2 regions of the Chengkuizengella sediminis genome follow, and region 1 is predicted to be linked to the other one. Evidence: predicted binding sites of a transcription regulator. Region 1 holds the regulator's gene; the other holds the start of a gene.
The links. The regulator CtsR, encoded in region 1, represses protease genes until heat stress. The targets are predictions, from matches to a motif close to ATGGTCAATAAAGGTCAAACA.
Positions count from the first base shown of each region.

Region 1 (8,396 bases):
GATTTCGGGCGTACAACCGACAACAATCAACGCACCGGTTTTTGCACGTAGTACATTCTCTAATCCATCCCTAAAAGGAGTACCAGGAGCGACTAACCTTAGGATTTGGCTAACGACATCTAGTTGTTTCTCTTCTTGCATAAGACGACGCACCCCCTTACTTGTCCTCGTGGTCTTATTTTGTCTATTCTAAACTGTACCTCATTGTAAAGCTACTTCAAGTGCTTGTGAAACATTACGAACGCCTATAATCTCAATATTTTTAGGAGGCGTCCACCCTTTCAAACTATTTTCTGGTACAATCATTCGTTTAAAACCTAATTTTTGAGCTTCCTTCACACGTTCTTCAATTCTAGAAACAGCCCTTACTTCACCTGTAAGGCCAATTTCACCACATACTACATCATATGGTCGTGTCGGTTGATCTTTGAAGCTTGAAACAATACTAACAGCGAGTGCCAAGTCAATGGCTGGCTCATCTAGTTTCACACCACCTGCTACATTTAAAAAAGCGTCTTGATTTTGCAAAAACAATCCCATCCTCTTTTCTAAAACTGCCATGATGAGTGATAGTCTATTATGATCCACCCCAGTAGTCATTCTGCGAGGTGCTGGAAAATTAGTTGAAGAGATTAACGCCTGTATTTCAACTAAAATAGGTCGAGTACCTTCCATGCTGGAAACCACAATTGAGCCAGATACCCCTAAAGGTCTTTCTGATAAAAACAATTCAGAAGGATTACTAACCTCAACAAGTCCCAATTCCTTCATTTCAAATATACCCATCTCATTTGTGGAACCAAAACGGTTTTTTACCGCTCTTAAGATTCGAAAAGTGTGCTGTTTTTCACCTTCAAAGTAAAGTACACAATCCACCATATGTTCAAGCATTCTAGGGCCGGCTATAGCCCCTTCTTTTGTAACATGACCTACTAATACAGTTGCTATACCTTTATTCTTAGCTATTCTCATAAATGCACTTGTACATTCGCGAACTTGTGAAACACTGCCTGGTGCTGATTCTAACATGGGTTGATAAACTGTCTGAATGGAATCAATAACTAAAAAATCAGGTTCCACATGTTGTACGGCTTCTTCAATCGAATCCATATTCGTCTCACAAAGAACATATAAATCTGCGGATAAAACGCCTAGTCGATCTGCTCGAAGTTTTAATTGTTTCACGGATTCTTCACCGGAAATATAAAGTACCTTACATTTTTTTTGCACTAAAGCATGTGACATTTGCAATAAAAGAGTGGATTTACCAATGCCTGGATCTCCACCTACTAATATAAGTGAACCCGGTACAACCCCTCCTCCAAATACACGGTCTAATTCTTTAAAATCTGTTAAAATCCTCGGTTCCTTTGCACCTTCAATTTCTAAAATGGATGTGGCTTTTTCCTGTGATATATAATTAGATTCCTTCATCCCTTTGGTTTTAATTTGTTTTACTGTTTCCTCTACAAGACTATTCCATGATGAACACCCTGGACATTTACCCATCCATTTGGGAGATTCATAACCGCAATGTTGACATGTATATTTCACTTTGTTTTTTGCCATATTTGTAAACCAATCCTTAAATGTAATTCATCGTGTACACTTAATATTACTTCAAAGTTTACCATTTTGTTCAAAAACTGAAAAGAGCATTCGATTAAAGTAAAGGGTGACTTATTTCTCAAATGAATTATAATAATAATTATATGCAAGTATATGGAGGTAAATTTAATATGATCGTAAAACCGAAAATTAGAGGTTTCATTTGTACAACCGCGCACCCTACAGGATGTGAAAAAAATGTTTTAAATCAAATCAATTACGTAAAAAAACAACAACAAATAGAAGGACCAAAAAAAGTGCTTGTCATTGGCTCATCCCAAGGGTTTGGCTTATCTTCACGTATTGTTTCAACCTTTGGTGCAGGAGCAGATACAATTGGTGTTTATTTTGAAAAACCCGCTTCTGAAACTAAAACAGCATCTGCTGGATGGTACAATAATATCGCTTTTGAAAATGAGGCTAATCAAGCAGGTTATTATGCTAAGAGCTTTAATGGCGATGCATTTTCTGATGAAATTAAAAAAGATACGATTGAACTTATAAAAAAAGATTTTGGAAAAGTAGATTTAGTTGTATACAGTTTAGCATCACCTCGACGACTTGATCCAAAAACTGGTGAGGTATATAACTCAGTAATTAAACCAACTAAAGCCGCATATACAAATAAAACTGTAAATACCCAAAAAGGTGTCGTATCTGAAATTACAGTGGATCCGGCAACAGAAGAAGAAATAGAACAAACCATTAAAGTCATGGGTGGAGAAGACTGGCAGTTATGGATTGAAGCCTTAGACAAAGCTGAGGTCCTAGCAGAAGGATTTTCAACTGTGGCATATAATTACATAGGTCCAGAGGTTACACATGCAATATATAAAAACGGAACCATCGGAAAAGCTAAAGAACATTTAGATCAAACTGCTCATCATTTAAATGAACAACTCAAATCCATCAATGGAAGAGCATTTGTATCCGTCAATAAAGCTTTAGTTACACAATCTAGCTCTGCTATTCCCGTAGTTCCTTTATATATCTCTCTCTTATATAAAGTCATGAAAGAAAAAGGACTTCATGAAGGGTGTATCGAACAAATGTATAGACTCTTTAATGAGAGTCTTTATACATCAACACCAAAACCTTTAGATGAAAATGGACGTATTCGTATTGATGATTGGGAAATGAAAGAAGACGTTCAAGAAAAAGTTGCCGCACTATGGAAGGACGTTAATACTGACAACTTAGAACAACTTTCTGATATAGAAGGATATCGCAAAGAATTTCTACAAATATTTGGTTTTGCTTTCGATGGAGTAGATTATGAAGCAGACGTAGATCCTATGTATCCTAATAAGTGAAGTAACTTTTATTAATAAACCCCGAATTTTGGTTCATAAGAATCCAAAATTTCGGGGTTTTTGTTCTATTAGGCTGACGCTCTAATTATTTTTGAACCAATAACTCTCCATCTTTTTCATCAATTACGATCGCGCCACCTTTAGTGATATTCCCTTTTAGAAGCTCTTCTGATAATCTATCCTCAATATGCTTTTGAATCGCTCTGCGTAAAGGTCTCGCCCCGTAGGTTGGGTCGTACCCTTCTTTTGCAAGGAAGGCTTTGGCTGAATCCGTTAAACTAAAGTCTACTTCCTGCTCTTTTAGACGTTTACGAAGTTCTTCTGCCATCAATGTTACAATTTCTGCAATGTGTTTCTCATCAAGTGAATGGAACACGATCGATTCATCAATACGATTCAAAAATTCAGGACGGAAGCTTTTTTTCAATTCTTCGATGACTTTATCCTTCATATTATTATAATCTCTACCTACATCACTTGCAGCTGTAAATCCTAAGGAAGAATTTTTCTTAATCGTATCTGCACCCACGTTAGATGTCATAATGATTAATGTATTTCTAAAATCAACTACACGACCCTTTGAGTCTGTTAAACGTCCATCTTCTAAAACTTGTAATAAAACATTAAAAACTTCTGGATGTGCTTTTTCTATCTCATCTAGTAATACAACTGAATAAGGTTTACGACGTACCATTTCTGTTAATTGACCGCCTTCATCATATCCAACGTACCCTGGAGGTGCTCCAACTAATCTTGAAGTAGAGTGTTTCTCCATATATTCTGACATATCGATTCGTAGAATCGCATTTTCATCACCAAATAGTGCTTCTGCCAAAGCTCTAGCTAATTCGGTTTTCCCAACTCCTGTTGGACCTAGGAAAATGAATGAACCCATCGGTCTTTTTGGATCTTTTAAACCTGCTCTTGCTCTTCGAATAGAACGACTGACTGATTTGACTGCTTCATCTTGCCCTATGACTCTCTCATGTAAAATAGACTCCATTTTTAATAATCGTTCTGTTTCTTCTTCTGCAAGTTTGCTAACAGGGATTCCTGTCCAGCTAGCTACAACTTGAGCAATATCCTCTGGAGTGACTTCAGAATCCGTACTACTTTGCTCTTCTTTCCATTCCTTTTTCGTTGAATCTAATTCTTCACGTAGCTTTTGCTCTGTATCTCTTAATCCAGCCGCTTTTTCAAATTCTTGACTTTGTACTGCAGCATCCTTTTCTTTACGTATATCCTCTAAGTTGCTTTCTAACTGCTTTAAATCAGGCGGTACTGTATATGAGCGGAGCCTTACTTTCGACCCTGCTTCATCGATTAAATCAATGGCTTTATCAGGTAGAAATCGATCCGTAATATATCGATCTGAAAGCTTCACGGCTTCTTCAATTGCATCGTCTGTAATTTTCACACGATGATGTGCTTCATAACGGTCACGTAAACCGTATAAAATCTGAATCGCTTCTTCAGGTGAGGGTTGATCTACTGTGATCGGCTGGAAACGTCTTTCTAAAGCAGCATCCTTCTCGATATATTTTCTATATTCATCTAATGTCGTTGCACCGATACATTGTAATTCTCCTCTAGCTAAGGAAGGCTTTAAAATGTTAGACGCATCAATCGCTCCCTCAGCGCCTCCTGCACCGATTAATGTGTGAAGCTCATCTATAAACAATATAATATTGCCTGCTTGGCGAATCTCTTCCATAATTTTTTTCAAACGATCCTCAAATTCGCCACGATATTTGGTCCCAGCTACAACAGAACCCATATCTAATGTCATGACTCTTTTATCGCGGAGCGTTTCAGGAATCTCATTATGAATAATTTTTTGTGCAAGCCCTTCTGCAATGGCGGTTTTACCTACACCTGGTTCACCAATTAATACTGGGTTATTTTTTGTTCTTCTGCTTAGTACCTGAATGACACGTTCGATTTCTTTATTTCTCCCTATGACAGGGTCCAAATTATCCTCTTTAGCAATGGCTGTTAAATCTCTAGCTAATCCATCCAATGTAGGTGTATTTGCATTTGTTGCCGTATTATGGCTGGATGATGAGCTCTCACTGCTCCCTAACAACTGTAATACTTTTTGACGAGCTTTATTTAAATTAATCCCTAAATTACTAAGTACCCTTGCTGCAACACCCTCACCCTCACGAATGAGACCTAATAAAATGTGCTCAGTTCCTACATACGTATGACCTAATTTTCTTGCTTCATCCATCGAAAGTTCAATCACCTTTTTAGCTCTTGGTGTGTAAGCTATGTTTGAAGGTTGTTCCTTCCCTCTTCCAATTAAGCTTTCAACTTCATCCTGTATCTTTTCCAAACTTAACCCCAATGAAACAATCGCTTTAGCAGCAATCCCTTCTCCTTCTCGAATCAAACCTAATAAAATATGTTCAGTTCCAATATTGTTATGTCCTAAACGAACTGCTTCTTCCTGAGCTAATGCGAGCACTTTTTGCGCTCGTTCTGTAAACCTACCAAACATCATAATGACATACACCTCCATATAATTCAGTTCATTTATTTATTATTTTTTAATTCTCTCTCTAATCATCTCAGCCCTTAAAACATCTCTTTCATCAGAAGAAAGCTTCTTACTTGCATATTGCTGTAAAAATCCTGGCTGAGTCATAATCATTAATTCATTTAAAACATTCGCTGATACATTAGATATTAGACCTAAATCTATCCCTAATCTAACGTCTGAAAGCCGTTGAGCAGCTTCCTTCGAATCCATAATTTGTGCATAAGACAAAATTCCATAGGAACGATTAACTCGGTCTAGTAAAAATGTTTTTGACTCAGATAACATCTTAGCCCTTGCTGTTCTCTCGTGTTCAATAATTTGTTTTACCACACTATATAAATTGTGAATAATCTCTGGTTCAGACTGTCCCAATGTAATTTGATTTGATATCTGAAAGAGATTTCCTAAAGACTCACTTCCTTCACCATACAACCCTCTAACAGCTAAACCAACTTGACTAACTGCTGTAAGTATTCGATTGATTTGCTGTGTAAGTACTAAAGCTGGAAGGTGGAGCATAACAGAAGCTCGGATTCCTGTGCCAACATTAGTTGGACAACTTGTCAGATATCCTTTTTTCTCGTCAAAAGCATAATTTAATTTCGCTTCAAATATATCATCAATATGATTGGCTAGTTCCCATGCTTCATTAATTTGAAAACCTGGAAATAAACATTGAATGCGAATATGGTCTTCCTCATTAATCATAATGCTAATAGACTCATTTTCACTGAGAATCACTGCACCATTACGTGATTCCTCTGCTAAATTAGGACTAATTAAGTGTTTCTCGACTAAAACTTTACTTTCTAAACTGTTTATTTCAGAAAGCGGGATTCGTTCAAAATTACTAATCATTTTTAAATCTTCATCATGAACTACATCAGATACTTTTTCTAATACTTCTTCAGATTGTTGATTGGTTGAAAGCATTGGAAATGGATAGTGAGTTAAGTTCCTAGCCAAACGGATTCTGCTGCTAATTACGATGTCGGAGTCTGCTCCTTCACCCTTCATCCATTCACTTAATGCGTCCTCAATAAATCGTTCTAAAGACAATCCTAATCCCCCCTAGAATTAAGGTTGAACTTATTTAAATTTATGCCTCTGATATTTTTTGCTCCAGGCTGCGAATTTCATCACGAAGTTTTGCTGCCTCTTCAAATTCTTCAAGATCAATTTTTGATTGAAGTTCTTTTTTTAGATCTTTGATTTGACGTTTATATTTTATTTTCCCACCAGATATCTTAGGGATTTTACCAACATGAACTGAATTGCCATGTACTCTTTTAAGCAATGGGTTTAATGGATCTGAAAAATGATTATAACAGGAGCTACAACCAAAACGCCCTATTTTTCTAAACTGAGAATAAGTCAGACCGCAATTTTCACATCGAATCACTTTTTTTTGTTGTTTTACATTTTGACCCATTGATGGCTCAAATTCTAAAATGCCCGATAATAAATTGTGTATCGAGAACCCATTGGGTGCACCTGGAATAGAATCACCCTTTTCCCTAGCACAAGACTCGCACAAATGAAACTCTGTTTTTTCACCATTTACTATTTTAGTGAAATGTAATGCTGCTGGTTTGTTACCGCACTCTTGGCATATCACACAATCAAACCTCCCTTATTTACTAATTAAAGAAATGAGCATGGCTTTCAAGACTTTTGCTCTGATTTCATCTCTTAAGGGTAACTTTAATGTTAATACATCTCTTGTTATTGCAGCTCTAAACAAATTGGCTTCACGGGCGCTTATGATACCCGTATCTTCAAGTTGATAAATGAATCCTTCCGCTGCAGATTGATCGATTTGTTGACCAATCGTTTGAAATATATGATTCTGAAGAGATGAATTTGATGGGAACAATACCTTTTGTATTCGAATGTATCCGCCACCACCTCGTTTACTCTGAACTAAATAACCTTTCTCCAAAGTGAACCGAGTACTAATGACGTAATTGATTTGAGAAGGAACACAATTAAACTGATCTGCTAAATCGTTCCGTTGAATTTCAACGACCTTCTCTTCGCTTTCATGCAGAATATGTTTCAGATATTGTTCAATAATATCGGAAATATTACGCATATATCAGTTCCCCCAAGCATTCACGTTGTTTGACGTTGTCAGTTTAACTGACTTTGACTTTCTTTGACCTTATAACTATTATACCCAATTATGTTTATTTTGCAAATTTATCGTTCAAACCCTTTTTTCTTTCACAGTGTACTATTATTTACAAAAAAAGCGGAATTCATGACCAATTATAGGTTATTAGGTCAATTTTTATTTTTAATACTTTAATTTATAAATATTTTAATGTAAAAAGTATAAGTGCAACTCCCCCTCTGTCTTCACCTTTAAGGCTCGCCAATCGGTGAGTTAAAGAATGAAACTCTTAAGCAATGTTTTATTTTTTTGAATAAGAAATTTGAAATATTCAAAACAAATTTTGTGAGTGTAATCAAAACTCTTTAGAGTTCCACTGATCAATTCAAGTTGCTTCAGTAAAGGTTTAGGGAGCTGTTTAAAAGGAAAAATAAGGGGAATTCACGGTCTTAAGTCGCCAAAAAGGAACTTAGTTATTTAAATAGCGGGTTTTGATGGCCTTATTTCTAGCATTATCGTACAATTTACCTCTTTTTATTAAAAAACAGCTAAAATAAGACCGTTTTTTCCCTCTAGTATCTAATAGAATTCTGAAATAAGCAAAATAAGACCCTTCATTCCCGCTAACCACTCTATTTCCAAAGAAAACGCAAGTAACTATGAGAATTACTTCCAAAAACGAAAAAAGACACTGTAGTGAGTATATCACTACAGTGTCTTTGGTTTAGCTTGGCAACGTCCTACTCTCCCAGGACCTTGCGGTCCAAGTACCATCGGCGCTGGAGGGCTTAACGGTCGTGTTCGGTATGGGTAC
Region 1 is NZ_SIJC01000016.1:13-8,408, reverse strand. It holds gene disA (DNA integrity scanning diadenylate cyclase DisA) at 1-141, opposite strand, end outside; gene radA (DNA repair protein RadA) at 202-1,569, opposite strand; gene fabV (enoyl-ACP reductase FabV) at 1,740-2,921, shown strand; gene clpC (ATP-dependent protease ATP-binding subunit ClpC) at 3,007-5,427, opposite strand; gene EPK97_RS19655 (protein-arginine kinase McsB) at 5,467-6,483, opposite strand; gene EPK97_RS19650 (protein-arginine kinase activator protein McsA) at 6,566-7,084, opposite strand; gene EPK97_RS19645 (CtsR family transcriptional regulator) at 7,100-7,561, opposite strand; partial or broken rRNA gene rrf (5S ribosomal RNA) at 8,310-8,396, opposite strand, start outside.

Region 2 (8,396 bases), on a different contig from region 1:
GAGCACAAATGACGCTTTCCACCCCTTCAATCTCTGCATTACCTTTTACTTCGTTGATAAAAGCTTCTGCTTCACTTACTGTTTTAAACATTTTCCAGTTTCCAGCAATAATAGGCTCTCTCATTGTGATCACTTCCTTTTATATAATTTCATCTTATTCTTACTTATCGTTCAAAGCAACAACACCTGGCAATGCTTTTCCTTCCATAAATTCAAGAGAAGCACCTCCACCTGTTGAAATATGATCCATTTTATCAGCAAAATCAAATTTCTCTACAGCCGCTGCAGAATCTCCTCCACCAATGACAGTGTAACCGGATGTTTCCGCACAAGCTTGTGCTACGGCTTTTGTACCGTGAGAAAAAGGTTGGATTTCAAACACACCCATTGGCCCATTCCATACGACTAATTTAGAATTCAAAATAATTTCTTTATATTTTTCTCGTGATTTTGGTCCGATATCTATGCCTTCCCAATCGGCTGGAATTTCATCTATATTCACGATTTGCGTATTTGCATCTGCACTGAAATCATCAGTCACAACAACATCAACTGGAAGGTGGAAATTTACACCTTTATCTTTCGCCTTTTGAATAAATTCTAAAGCTAGATCCAACTTCTCATTATCCACTAATGATTTACCAATCTCATTTCCTTGGGCTTTAATAAACGTATAAGCTAGTCCACCGCCGATGATAATGTCATCCGCAATTTCAATTAACTTATTAATAACGTCAATTTTATCTTTTACTTTTGCCCCACCCACAATCGCTGTGAATGGTCGCTCTGGATTATTTAATGCTTTCCCTAAAACTTCAAGCTCTTTTTCCATTAAAAATCCTGCAACTGCTGGGATGTGTTTGGCAATTCCTTCTGTTGAAGCATGCGCTCTATGAGCTGCTCCAAAAGCATCATTCACATATAAGTCTGCTAAATCAGCAAAAGCTTTGGCCAATTCAGGATCATTTTTTTCTTCACCCGCATAAAAACGAGTATTTTCTAATACAACAATATCCCCGTTATTTAATTGATCAATTTCGGCTTGAACCGCAGGTCCGAAAGCTTCATCTAATTTTTTTACTGGTTTTCCAATAAGCTTAGATAACCGTTCCGCAGCAGGTGTCAATCTCATTTCCTCAACTACATTACCTTTAGGACGTCCTAAATGACTTGCAAGTATCACTTTTGCACCTTGCTCCACCAAGTGTTGAATGGTTGGCAATGTTGCACGAATACGTGTGTCATCTGTGATCCTTCCATCCTTCAAAGGCACATTAAAATCTACGCGTACAAAAACTTTTTTTCCATTTACATCTACATCACGAATACTTTGTTTATTCATAAAAAGTAAGCCTCCTTATGGTTTTATGTAACAAATACTCCTGCGTCTCATAGTTCTACCTAAAAAGAAAATTAGAATGAGGAAAGAGGAGAAAATTTTTCTCCTCCTCCTATCATATCTATTTAAATAATATTATAATCCTTTACTTGCAACATAGCTACAAAGATCAACTACTCGACAAGAATAACCCCATTCGTTATCATACCAAGAAACTACTTTTACCATGTTATCTCCAACTACCATTGTAGAAAGTGCATCAATTGTAGAAGAAGCAGGATCACCATTGTAATCGCTAGATACAAGAGGTTCTTCAGAATAGTTTAAAATTCCTTTTAATGGGCCTTCAGATGCTGCTTTTAAAGCATTGTTTACATCTTCCACAGTTACGTTTCTCTCTAATTCTACAACTAAATCAGTTACTGAAACATTAGGTGTTGGCACACGCATTGCCATACCATTTAATTTCCCTTTTAATTCTGGTAATACAAGAGAAACTGCCTTTGCTGCCCCTGTTGTAGATGGAATAATGTTTTCAGCAGCTGCACGTGCACGACGAGCATCTTTGTGTGGTAAGTCTAATGTGTTTTGATCATTTGTATAGGAGTGAACGGTTGTCATCATTCCTTTTACAATACCAAAGTTATCGCTAAGCACTTTAGCAAATGGTGCTAAACAGTTTGTTGTACAAGATGCGTTGGAAATTACAGTGTGATTCGCTGCATCATATTGTTCTTCGTTAACACCTAATACAACGGTAACATCTTCGTTTTTAGCAGGTGCAGAGATAATTACTTTTTTCGCTCCACCTTTTAAATGTGCTTCCGCTTTAGACTTTTCAGTGAAGATACCTGTAGATTCAACAACGATTTCTACCCCGTAATCTCCCCAAGGAAGGTTTCCTGGATCACGTTCAGCAAAAACTTTAATTTCTTTTCCATTTACAACTAGTGAAGCTTCACCAACTTCAACTGTAGCATCTAATCTTCCATGAGTTGTATCATATTTTAAAAGATGCGCTAACATGTTCACATCTGTTAAATCATTAATTGCAACAATTTCAACCTCTGGATTATTTAATGCTGCACGAAATACGTTACGTCCAATACGTCCAAAACCATTAATTCCAACTTTAACCATAATAAATTTCCTCCCTAAAGTAATAAATATATTATTTTCAAGACGGCATTTAAGCACGTCATGATGACTCATTAATTGATAAATTTCACATGACTTCTACCATTTTTGTCGCGGCACCTTCATCGATGACTAAAACATTCTCATGACCAAATTTCAAAACAGCTGATATTGCTTCTGCCTTACTGCTACCGCCAGCTACACCAATGACAATTTCAGTCCGCCCTATATCTTCAATTCTTAAACCAATTGTAGGAATTTGATGAACGACTTCTCCTCTGTGATTAAAATAGTATCCAAATGCTTCTGCAAGCGCCCCCTCGGACTCTAGGATTTTCCTAGTTGTATCATCCACTTTTCGTCTATCAGCCATAACCATAGCTTCACCTATTCCATGCACAACCATGCGAGACTTTCGAATAACATCAATAATTTCTTTAATATTAGGTTCTTGAATCAAGGATTGATAAGCATCTTCACTTAAGTGGTCTGGTACATGAAGCAGTCGATACCCAGCTCCTGTCCTCTTGGCCATACTTGATGCGATTGTATTCGCTTGAAGCTCAAGCATTTCCCCTAATCCACCTCTAGCAGGAACGAATAAATTTCCTTTTAAATGAGTAGATGCCGATAATTGATTTGCAATTTCTGAAGTAGTTGAACCACCAGCTACTGCAATAATATCTTCTTTAGCAGCATATTTTAGCAACATCGCCGCACCAGCACGACCTAGTTCTTTTTTCGAATAGTCTGAGAAGTCAGAATCTCCTGGTACTATGACCACTTGCTTTAATTCATAACGACTCTGAATTTGTTCTTCAAGGTCTGTTAATCCTAATAACTCCTTCATAATGGGACGAAGTTGTTCTATAAGTTCTTTTCCAGAGTTACTAATTCTCATACCTATCGTTTCAATCTCTAAAAGTCCCTGAGCTTTCAAAAAATTAACTTCTGCTCTTAATATTCTTTCTGTCATATTCAACGATGAAGCTAATGTTCTTCGACCGACTACACCTGAAAGCAATAAATGATGCAAAATAGTATATCGCTTATTTAAAACTTCTGTTAAATCAGGCAATAACTGTTTCTGTATATCTAGTATTTTCCGCAAACGTGTTCACTCCAAATCAATTCATCCTGTATTAACATTCCGTAAAAACTCACCTTCTATTACGAATGGTTATAAAACTGAGAATACGTGATTGTAAATACTTAGCAGGTTTGATTAAATCTAAGTTGTAGTGAGTTGTTTCACTGCGTTGGACTTTATTTGTCCCATATAATCATTTTAAGTCCCACTATGACAAAAAAATAAACAGCCATTTAAACAGCTTTCGAAATAATTATACCTCTTTAGTGTAAGAATGTAAAGCTTATAAACTCCATTATATATCCAAAAGTCACGAATTGAATGTATTGATTTTATGTTAGGTATATCATATAATAGCAAGTACTGTGTACTTTTATTTGCGCTCGTGGTCCAATGGATATGACGCAGGTCTCCGGAACCTGAGATCGAGGTTCAATTCCTCGCGAGCGCGCCATAAATATGAATCATTTTTTTTGATCTTTGTTTGACCTTTCTTGACCTTTGGTGTGCTTTTAAGTTATGATGTATACTACATGATATTTAAAAATTCATTTCAATAAATTGGGAGGTATATTTTATGAATTACGTACCTATGGTTGTCGAACAATCTAATCGTGGAGAACGTGCATATGATATTTATTCAAGGCTTCTTAAAGACCGCATTATTTTTCTCGGAAGTCCCGTAAATGATGTCGTTTCTAATTCCATCATTGCACAAATGTTATTTTTAGCATCTGATGATCCTGACAAAGATATTAGTTTATATATTAATAGTCCTGGTGGTTCCATTACTGCGGGAATGGCTATTTTTGATACGATGCAGTTTATTAAACCAGACGTTTCTACAATCTGTGTTGGTATGGCAGCATCTATGGGAGCTTTCCTATTAGCTGCTGGTGAAAAAGGTAAACGTTATGCTTTACCTAATAGTGAAGTTATGATTCACCAACCTCTTGGTGGTGCTGAAGGTCAAGCGAGTGATATTGAAATCAGAGCGAAAAGAATAGTAAATATGAAAGACAAATTAAATCGTATTTTAGCTGATCGTTCAGGTCAAACTTTAAAGAAAATTCAAAAAGATACTGACCGTGATTACTTTATGAGTGCGGATGAAGCTAAGGAATATGGTCTAATTGATGAAGTAATTGAAAAAGTAAAATAAATCATAATAACTTACAAAACAGACCGTTCTTAATAGAACGGTCTGTTTTAGTTACGAAGCCTTTTTTCACTTTTTGTAATGTTATTTTGGGGTATTTTAAAAGTCGTATTGCACTGTTACTTGTGTTGTAATACTAATCTGACCAGTTGATATAGAAGTAGATGAGTCTTCAGCGGCATATAATTTAGCAGTAGCACCACCAAGAGGACTGATAGATACACCTCGACCTTGAACCACATTTACTATGCCTTTGATCGATTTATTTTCAGTTTTTGCAATCGTAGTTGCTTTTTCCTTTGCATTTGCCATCGCTTTTTCAATCGCTTCTAATTCATACTCATCTGATTTTTCTGTTCCGAACTGGATATTGTCCACACGGTTTACACCCGCTTTAGTTAAATCATCTACTAATTTACCAATCTCATCTATCTCTCTATATGTGATTTGTAGAGTATGGCTTGTTTTGTAACCTAACAATTTTGGTGCTTCATCCTGTATATACTGATATTCTGGTTGAACATTAAACCTTGTTGTTTTCACATCTTCTTTTTTAAACTTATATGTGTCGTACAACACTTTCTCAACATTTGCCATAATTTTTGCATTTTCATCCTGTGATTTTTTAGCTGTGTCTGCTTTTGTTTCAACTGTAACTTGAACATAAGCTACGTCAGGTTCTACCATAATTTCTCCGTTACCTGTCACTGTGATTGTATGGCTCTTTGTCTGACCTTCCTGTGCCTCTACACTTCCCTTTACATTAGTAGATTGGAAAAAACCTACCCAAGCTGCTGCAGCCAACACTATGCTTAGTGCAATAATAGAAATTCTTTTTTTTGTGATTTGCATCTTTAATCTCTCCTTTAGAATGAACTTTTATCTTATTTTTAACAAATATCTTTTCATTATGATCTCGGCCCCGCAAAAGTAATAGAATTATTCTACCGAGATTCACCTCACTTTTGTGGGTGTATTAAAATTCATATTGTACACTAACATTCGTAGTGATTTTTATTTGTCCACTAGATATGGACGTATTGTTATTATCCATTGAAAATTCTGCTTCTGTTAATGCATATGGAGAAATCGGATTGCTAAAAGTAGGGTTTCCTTGAACGACATGAATGATGCCTTTGATATTTTTATTTTCCGCTTTGGCAATCACTTCAGCTTTCTTCTTCGCATTCTTCATTGCCTTTTCAATCGCAGCTAATTCATATTCATCTGATTTTTCAGTATCAAATTGAATGTTGTCTACTCGATTTACGCCTGCTTTTGTTAAGTCATCCAGCAATTTTCCAATTTGTTGTATATCTCTATAAGTAATTTTCAAAGAATGATTTGTTTCATAACCTAATAATACTGGTGCCTGGTTCTCTTTGTACTGATACTTTGGATAAACATTAAATCTAATGGTTTGTATATCTTCTTTTTTGAGTTTAAACGTATCAGATATGACGTTCTCTACTTCTTTCACTATCTTGGCATTTTCCTCTTGTGAATTTTTGGCTGTATCCCCCTTTGTTTCAATTGCCACTGTTACGAAGGCAACATCAGGTTCGACTGTAAGCTCACCGTTACCAGAAACCGTTATCGAATTACTATTAGTCGTTTGAGTTTCTTCAGCTTGAACCTTTCCATTTCCTTCTGAGATTTGTAAAATGATAAACCAAGTCATCGTAGCTAAAATGAAGGTAAAAACCAATATGGACAACCGCTTCATCGTCATATAAAAAAACATCCCCTCTTATTAAGACTCTTCTCAAACAATTAGACGATACATGGAAACAAAAGGTTGCAGTTTTAAAAGAGAAGAAGAGAAAATTAAATTCGTGGCTTTATTTTGTATAAAAGTAAAAAACCAGCATTCAAGCTTCCTAAGAAGAAGCTAAACACTGGCTTGCATTGTTTATGATTCATTACTGAGTTTCTAATTCTTCCTTACTGCATAAATCAACTAGAGCGTTTACAGCTAGTTCTGCATCAGAACCTTCAGCGCTAATATTAATTTCCGTACCTGAACTAATAGCTAAACTCATAATTCCCATAATACTTTTTGCATTTACTTTTTTATCATCTTTTTCTACAAAAATTTCTGAAGAAAACTTATTAGCTTCTTGTACAAACAATGCAGCTGGTCTTGCATGAAGTCCTGTTTTTAACTTTACAACGACTGGGTGATTAACCATTAACCTCAATACCCCCTATACTACTTCTATAAATATTTATATTATACCACTATTAACGTTTTAATTCTATAAAGAAAACCTCTTAATAAAGCCTTCTCAAAGAGATATGAAATCAATTCCTAATCTGCTCCGCTATCTTATCAATCTTTCTTAAGCGATGATTTACTCCTGATTTACTAACCTTATCTCTTAAAAGTTCACCTAACTCTGTTAAATTTAAATCTGGATGCTGTAATCTTAATTCTGCAACTTCCCTCAATTTATCTGGTAAATGATCCAAACCCATTGTTTCTTGAATCAGTTTGATATTATCTATTTGTCTCATTGCAGCACCAATCGTTTTATTAAGATTAGCTGTCTCACAGTTCACCAGCCTATTCACTGAATTGCGCATATCTCTCATAATCCGAACATCTTCAAATTTGAGCAAAGCTTGGTGAGCACCGATTATATTTAACAAATAAATGATCTTCTCCCCTTCTTTGATGTAAAAAATGAATCCTTTTTTCCTTTCAATACATCTAGCGTTTAAATCAAATTCATTTGCTAAATCACAAAGAGCATTACAATGATCCTCATACATTGAAGCAATTTCAAGATGATACGAAGAGCCTTCTGGATTATTAACTGACCCCGCTGCAAGAAAAGCACCTCTTAAGTATGCTCTTTTACAGCATGTATCTTGAATGATTTGTTGATCAATGTTCGTTTTAAAAATAAACCCTTCTGATACAATTCTCAGATCAGACAATAGTGACTGAACTTGATCAGGTATTCGAACAATATAAACATTATTTTTCTTCAACCGCATTTTCTTTTGAACTAAAATTTCAGTATGAATGTTAAATTGTTTTTTTATTAAAGAATACATTCTCCTAGCTATTGCTGCATTCTCAGTTAAAATATCCAATACCACTCTCTGATTGGTTATTTTAATCGTTCCATTCATACGAATTAGTGCTGAAAGCTCAGCCATCGCACAGCAGCGATCTACTTCAATCAACGTTAGTTCTTTTTTCGTTTGTGCCGCAAAGGACAAACGAATCACCTCTTCCTTGACAACCCACGTTCAACTAATTGATAAATATGCATGCTCAGTTTTTCAGCATCATGCCGTAAATAAGTTCGATATAACACAAGTTTGTCAGATATGACTTCAAAACCGTTTTTTAAAATCTCATCTAAATCTACTTTTACTGGTAAGGCACCTTTTTCTGCATACTTTTGTTGAACATGTGATGGAATTTCTTCATTGTTTACAATGACATAGTCAAAAATATGATACCCCATATGCTGATAAATAGCCTGTAAGTGATCGTTTACCGTATAATTATCTGTTTCTCCTGGTTGTGTCATTACATTGCTGACGTATATTTTAACAGCAGTAGATTGATCAATCGTATCCGCAATTTGAGGAACTAATAGATTAGGAATGATACTAGTATATAAGCTTCCAGGCCCGATCAAAATGGCATCTGC
Region 2 is NZ_SIJC01000010.1:117,044-125,439, forward strand. It holds gene tpiA (triose-phosphate isomerase) at 1-124, opposite strand, end outside; gene EPK97_RS17570 (phosphoglycerate kinase) at 161-1,342, opposite strand; gene gap (type I glyceraldehyde-3-phosphate dehydrogenase) at 1,475-2,479, opposite strand; gene EPK97_RS17580 (sugar-binding transcriptional regulator) at 2,565-3,587, opposite strand; tRNA gene EPK97_RS17585 (tRNA-Arg) at 3,946-4,020, shown strand; gene clpP (ATP-dependent Clp endopeptidase proteolytic subunit ClpP) at 4,144-4,728, shown strand; gene EPK97_RS17595 (SIMPL domain-containing protein) at 4,825-5,577, opposite strand; gene EPK97_RS17600 (SIMPL domain-containing protein) at 5,702-6,457, opposite strand; gene EPK97_RS17605 (HPr family phosphocarrier protein) at 6,648-6,917, opposite strand; gene whiA (DNA-binding protein WhiA) at 7,030-7,956, opposite strand; gene EPK97_RS17615 (gluconeogenesis factor YvcK family protein) at 7,962-8,396, opposite strand, start outside.
Region 2: clpP (ATP-dependent Clp endopeptidase proteolytic subunit ClpP) is a predicted target of CtsR. The motif match lies at 4,048-4,068, and genes of this name have one in related genera.